Linked DNA regions of Roseibium sp. Sym1. The protein of the gene in region 1 interacts with the protein of each later gene in a pairwise test. Links are inferred from orthologs where the notes say so. Each region holds a gene or a part of one and is shown in the gene's direction. Other genes may lie near its edges. The genes, in order: O6760_RS04810 and dnaQ.

Region 1 (3,252 bases):
ATGACGAAAACGATTGAACGTGTTCAGACCGGGGTCCGTGTTGAAAAACGGCTCCTGAAAGTGCTCAAGGGGCTTGCGGAGCATCTCGACATGTCACTCGGCGATCTTATCGAGGGCCTGGCGTTGCACGCCTTTGAAAACAAGCGGCCCTTCTCGGAGGAAACGCTCGGCAAGATCGCACAGCTGAAGAGTGTCTATGACCTCGACCTGACCGCTTCGGACAGTCACAAGCTCAAGGACGGAACGGATGACGGATCTTAGGAACTATGCGGAAATGACCGACCGTTTCGAGGCCGGAGTGCTCGAGGCAAGGGGCTTCACCCATGTCGATCATATCGGTGTCGCCTGCCAGATGTTGCAGCGCTATGAATTCCTCGATGCGGCGCAGCGCTACGGCCGCGCGTTGCAGGACGTCGCCGCGAGAGCGGGCGTACCGGACAAGTTCAATGTCACGATCACGCTGGCCTTTCTCGGTCTGCTGTCGGAACGCATGGCCGAAACGGCGCACGAAACCTTTGCCGAATTTCTGGAGAAGAACCCGGATCTGACCTCGAGATCGCTGATGGCGACCTGGTATTCGGACAGCCGGATGGCCTCGCCGCGGGCACGGCAGCAGTTCCTGATGCCGGACCGGTTTCAGGCATGAGGCGGGAAATCCTCTCCGGTCCGCACGCGTGAGCAAACCAACCACAGAAAAACTTTCAAAGGACCGTCCCACTTTGCAAAAAAATGGGTATGGTGCGGCTCATGGACGAGACTGGTTTTCCGGATGAGAGCGGCGCCGAGGCGCCCGGACTGATGAGCGGCGGCGGCGCGGCGGCGCCCGCGCCGAGCGATGGCGCCTACCGTGTGCTGGCGCGCAAGTACCGGCCCAAGACCTTCGAGGACCTGGTCGGCCAGGAGCCGATGGTCCAGACCCTGGAAAACGCGTTCGACACCGGCCGCATCGCACAGGCCTGGATGCTGACCGGTGTGCGCGGGGTCGGCAAGACAACGACGGCCCGCATTCTTGCCCGCGGCCTCAATTACGAGGTGCCGGGCGGTGCCGACAAGCCCACGGTCAAGCTGACCGAGGAAGGCACCCACTGCAAGGCGATCATGGAAGGCCGCCATGTCGATGTCATCGAGATGGACGCCGCCTCCCATACCGGCATCAACGACATTCGCGAGATCATCGACGCGGCCCGCTACCGTCCGGCGACGGCGCGCTACAAGGTCTATATCATCGACGAAGTGCACATGCTGTCGAACGCGGCCTTCAACGGTCTTCTGAAGACCCTGGAAGAGCCGCCGGAACATGTGAAATTCATCTTCGCCACCACCGAAATCCGCAAGGTGCCGATCACGGTCCTGTCGCGCTGCCAGCGTTTCGACCTGCGCCGGATCGACCAGGCCAAGCTGACCGGCCTGTTGCGCCGGATCTCGGACGCGGAAGGCATCCAGATCACCGACGAGGCCTTGATGCTGATCGCGCGGGCCGGCGAGGGTTCTGCGCGCGATTCGCTGTCCCTGCTGGACCAGGCCATGGCCCATGGTTCGGGGGCCATCGGGGCGGAAGATTTGCGCCAGATGCTTGGCCTTGCCGACCGGGCCCGGGTGATCGATCTCTTCGGCCACGTCATGGCCGGCCGCATCGAGGAGGCCCTCGGTGAATTGCAGGCGCAATACGAGGTCGGTGCCGATCCGGCGATCGTGCTGACGGACCTGGCCGATTTCACCCACCTGGTCACGCGCATGAAAGTGGCGCCGAAATCCGCGGACGAATCGTCGGTGACGGAAGCCGAACGCGCCCGTGGGCGCGAATATGCCGATCAGCTTTCCGTACGGCTCCTGTCCCGCGCCTGGCAGATCCTGCTGAAAGGCGTTCAGGAAGTCCATGCTGCCTCGAAGCCGCTGGCCGCCGCCGACATGGTGCTGGTACGCCTCGCCTATGCCGCCGACCTGCCGGATCCGGGCGAGCTGATGGCGCAGATCCGGAACGGGCAGACGCCGCAGGCAGGCGGCGCGCCTTCAGGTGGCGGTGCGGCGCCCTCCGGTGGTGGTGGCGGCCAGGCCATGGCGGTCGGCATGTCCCATACTTCCGGCGGTTCCGGCAGCGGTCCCAGCATGCAGGCCTCGGCCCGTCCGCAGCTCTCCGCCATCCAGGGAGGGTTGCCGGCGCCGCAGGCCTCGCCTCAGGCGGCGCCGCAGCCCGAAGCGCCGGCCGCGCCCGCCTACAACCTGAAAAACCTGCATGACTGCTCCGCGCTGGCTTCGGAAAAGCGCGACATCCCGATGAAGGTGGCGATCCAGCGGCAGATGCGGCTGGTGAAATTCGAGCCGGGCAAGATCGAGATCCAGCCGACAGAGGATGCGCCCGCCGACATTGCCGGCGAGTTCGGCCGCAAGCTCACCGAGTGGACCGGCCAGCGCTGGTTCGTCGTGGTTTCCCGGACCCAGGGCCGGCCGACCATCCACGAGGAGAATGAAGCCAACCAGCAGCAGCTTCTCTCCGATGCCAAGTCGCATCCGACGGTGGCCTCCCTGCTCGCGGCGTTCCCCGGGGCGAAGGTTGTCGATGTTACTGTCAAGGTCACGGAAGAGGACGAGGCGGCGATGGTGGATCCCATGGTCAGTGATCCGCTGCTGAGCGAAGCGCTCGGCGATGACGAAGACGATTGATCGGAACACCTTGTTCTTCTAAATGCAGTTCCCAGATGGGGTTTGACGCGCGGCAGGGCGCCGCTGCGGACGAGTAAAGGAGAGATCCGATGGATTTCCTGAAAATGATGAAGCAGGCCAAGCAGATGCAGGAGCAGATGGGCTCGCTTCAGGAACAGATTGTCGACATCGAAGTCGAGGGCAGTGCCGGCGCCGGCCTGGTCACCGTGACGCTCAACGGCAAGGGCGACATGAAGAGCCTTGCCATCGATCCGTCCCTGATGAAAGAGGACGAAAAGGAAATCCTTGAAGACCTGATCATTGCCGCGCACACGGAAGCACGCGCCAAGGTCGAACAGGCAATCCAGGAAAAGACCCAGGACCTGATGGGCGGCCTCGGCCTTCCCGCCGACATGAAACTGCCGTTCTGAGGTCAGGTGCTGCGGGAAATTGCCGGCTTTTGCCCCTCATCCGGCCCAGCTGGCCACTTTCTCCCGACGCGGAGAAGGGACCGGAGCGTGCCGCAAATCCGCAAAAATGTAGCCTCTCCCAATGGGAGAGGTCGGGCCGCAGGCCCGGGTGAGGGGATAGACCCCTCCTGATTGTGAAAGC
Region 2 (3,242 bases), 600 kb from region 1 along the record:
TCCATCGGCATGGGCAAGTCGACCACGGCGAAGATGTTCGCCGCCGAAGGCGTGCCGGTCCATGACGCCGATGCCACGGTCCACACGCTCTATGCCGGCCGTGCCGCGCCGCTGATCGAGGCGGCCTTTCCGGGGACGACCGTCGGTGGCAAGGTCGATCGCAAACGGCTTTCCCCGCATGTGCTCGGTAATCCCGAAGCGATGAAAAGGCTCGAGGCCATCGTGCACCCTCTGGTGCGCGCGGAAGAACAGGCTTTTCTGGACACGGCCCGCGCCGATCGCCGGCGCATCGTCATGATGGACATCCCGCTCCTGTTCGAAACCGGCGGCGACAGGCGCGTCGAGGTGTCGGTGGTTGTGTCGGCCGCCGCGGAGATCCAGAGACAAAGGGTTCTGGCCCGGCCGGACATGACGGAAGAGCGGTTCGAGGCCATCCTGGCCAAACAGATGGCTGACGCCGAAAAACGGCGGCGGGCACATTTCCTGATCGATACCGGCATGGGCATGGCCCCGGCCCGGCGCCAGGTTTGCGCCATTCTCAAGGCGCTGGCGGGCTGCGGATAACACGCTTCGGTCAAATGACGTCAATTGACCGGAAAGCGCTCCAGCTCAATCAAGTCCCGGAATTTTCGAACAATAGATATCTTTCGTGTTCCGCGTTTCGAAGCACTCCGATCCGGCTTCGATATCGGCCGGAGCGGGAATTTCCACCGCCGGCTCCCCGTTCACGGAGTTGCCGTAATTGCTGAGTTTGATCTCGGTTGTGTCTCCGCTCTGCCATGTCAGCAGGTAAATTGCCGAAAATGCGTTTGCGGAAACTTCGATGGTGCAGTCTTCGACCGTGAGGCTGTTGCCGGCAAGCAGGGAACAGGTTCCCTGGTGGCGCTCCGGGCCTGCGGCATTGGCGGAAGCCGCCAGCGAGGCAATCAAAGCGCTGCACGCGAGACATAATCCAATATTCATGACCGCCTCCGTCTGAAACCGGCTGAACTCCGGGGAAAACCAGCATGCGGTCTTGCCTCCAACCGGTCAACCTGCACAGTGAATCGAAGAGACAAGGGCCAGGAACATGCGTGAAATCTCCTTCGATACGGAAACGACGGGTCTGAATCCGCGCGGCGGCGACCGGCTGGTGGAAATCGGCGGGGTTGAGCTTTTCAACCACATTCCGACGGGCAACTCGTACCACGTCTATATCAACCCGCAGCGGGACATGCCGGAAGAAGCTTTCCGGGTGCATGGCCTGTCGGCGGAATTCCTGTCGGACAAGCCCCTGTTCGAACATGTCGCCGACGAGTTTCTGGAATTTGTCGGCGATGCCACGCTGGTGATCCACAATGCGGCCTTCGACATGGGCTTCATCAATGTCGAACTGGAGCGCGCCGGCCGGCGGATCATCCCGAACACCCAGGTGCTCGACACCCTGGACCTTGCCCGCCGCAAGCATCCGACCGGGCCGAATTCCCTCGACGCACTTTGCTCGCGCTACGGCATCGACAACTCCAAACGCGTCAAGCACGGCGCCTTGCTCGACGCGGAAATCCTGGCCGAGGTCTATCTGGAGCTGATCGGCGGCCGTCAGACCGCGCTTGGCCTGGTGACGGAAGAAGAGCAGTCGGACGCCGGCAGCATGTCCTTTGAGCCCGGCGAACTCGGCACCTTCAACGCCCGCCCGCGGCCGGCACCCTTGAAACGACCGCTTCTGGATAGCGAACTGGAAGCGCACAAGGCCTTCATCGAGCGCATGGGCGAAGATGCGCTTTGGGGAAAATATGGCGGGTAGGCCGCGTGCCTGCATAACGCGACCGTTCCGGATCACCTATCCTAGCAACCACCGCACCGTCTCGAAATGCCGTTTTGAGCCGCCCCCTTCGAATGCCCAGGTCATTGTTTGTCCGATGGTCCAGAGGCGGGCCCGCTCGCGGTCCAGCGAGAGCTCCACGGACAGCCTGTCGAGCCGGTACAAGGCAGCTTGCCTGGAATGACCGAACTCGGGGCTGCGTATGATCGGGCTGAGAGCAAAGGCCGGATCCCCCGCGAGCGGTTTCGGGTCGATCGCAAGCCAGTCCGCGCGTTCAGCGGAAAGAATATTGTGTCCGTGCAGGTCCTGGTGCAGCAGCACCCGGTCGGTTTCAGCGGCACACAAATCGGACAGCGCGGTGACCGCAGCGTCCACCAGCCTCTGTTCACAGGGTTTTCCCGCTTTCAGCCAGTTCGTTTCCAGAGCGGTCAGCCAGCGTCTGGCCTCGTCTTCGAGCCCTGTGAAAGGTGCGCCGGCGGGGACAAGCAGCTGGTGCAGCAGATCCGACACGACACCAAGATGATCCGCAAGCGGATCATCGGCGAGAAAAGCACCCGGCGTGCAGCGTTCCAGGAGCAGCGCATTGAGATCCGGCGCATGTTCCAGCAACCGGATCGCGCCATGTCCGTTCCAGAGTCTCAAGGCGTCCGCCTCGAAGCGGCATTCGCGGTCAGGATATTGCAGCTTCAGAACGGCTTCTTCACCGTTGCGCCGGGCCGGCACAACGTAGGAAACATTGCCGCCTGAAAAGGCGTCGCCTATCCAGTCAAGTCTGAAACGGTCGCGGCTGCTTTCCAAAAGGTGAGGCAAACCGGCGAGCCATGCGTGCCCGCGTTCCGTCTCATTCAACCAGAGCAAGGTCTCCGGGACCCGGAATGCGGATCCGGTCGCCAAATCGGACATGCCGGAAACCTGGCCGGACGTTCAGAGCATCGACGGCAGGACCCGGTCCGGCGGGCGATGACCGTCCATGAAGGTCTTGATGTTGATGATGACCTTTTCGCCCATTTCGATACGGCCCTCGATGGTTGCCGAGCCCATATGCGGCAGCAGCACGACATTCTCCAGCTTGACCAGCTTGGGATTGACGGCCGGCTCGTGTTCGAACACGTCGAGGCCTGCCCCGGCAAGCTCACCGGCCTCCAGCATGCGGATCAGGGCGTTTTCGTCGATCACCTCGCCACGTGCGGTGTTGACCACATAGGCGTCCTTTTTCAGGAGCTTCAGGCGCCGGGCGGACAGAAGATGGAAGGTGCCCGGTGTGTGCGGGCAGTGAATCGACACCACGTCCATGCGCGCCAGCATCTGGTCGAGGCTTTCCCAGTAGGTCGCTTCCAGTTCTTCCTCGACGGCCTCGGCCACGCGGCGGCGGTTGTGGTAATGGATCGACATGCCGAAGGCCTTGCCGCGGCGGGCAACGGCCTGGCCGATGCGGCCCATG

Evidence for each region.
Region 2: the proteins of O6760_RS04810 (region 1) and dnaQ interact in binary tests that used the Escherichia coli proteins (3 or more experiments, as listed by UniProt). The link is inferred for Roseibium sp. Sym1 from one-to-one orthologs.

Annotation. Positions count from the first base shown.
Region 1 is NZ_CP114786.1:1,061,297-1,064,548, reverse strand. The notes cover bases 269-3,204. They hold O6760_RS04810 (DNA polymerase III subunit gamma/tau), read left to right. Parts: upstream 269-747; coding sequence 748-2,661; downstream 2,662-3,204. Other genes in these bases: O6760_RS04805 (YbaB/EbfC family nucleoid-associated protein), read left to right, coding at 2,751-3,071; O6760_RS04815 (hypothetical protein), read left to right, coding at 269-646. Outside these bases: O6760_RS04820 (hypothetical protein), read left to right, coding at 1-261; more of O6760_RS04815, read left to right, coding at 248-268. UniProt on the Escherichia coli protein: Part of the beta sliding clamp loading complex, which hydrolyzes ATP to load the beta clamp onto primed DNA to form the DNA replication pre-initiation complex.
Region 2 is NZ_CP114786.1:1,660,693-1,663,934, reverse strand. What follows is about bases 1-2,926. They hold dnaQ (DNA polymerase III subunit epsilon), read left to right. Parts: upstream 1-1,069; coding sequence 1,070-1,783; downstream 1,784-2,926. Other genes in these bases: O6760_RS07535 (2-hydroxyacid dehydrogenase), read right to left, coding at 2,726-2,926; O6760_RS07540 (aminoglycoside phosphotransferase family protein), read right to left, coding at 1,820-2,704; O6760_RS07550 (hypothetical protein), read right to left, coding at 610-963; coaE (dephospho-CoA kinase), read left to right, coding at 1-564. Also shown: more of O6760_RS07535, read right to left, coding at 2,927-3,242. UniProt on the Escherichia coli protein: DNA polymerase III is a complex, multichain enzyme responsible for most of the replicative synthesis in bacteria. The epsilon subunit contain the editing function and is a proofreading 3'-5' exonuclease.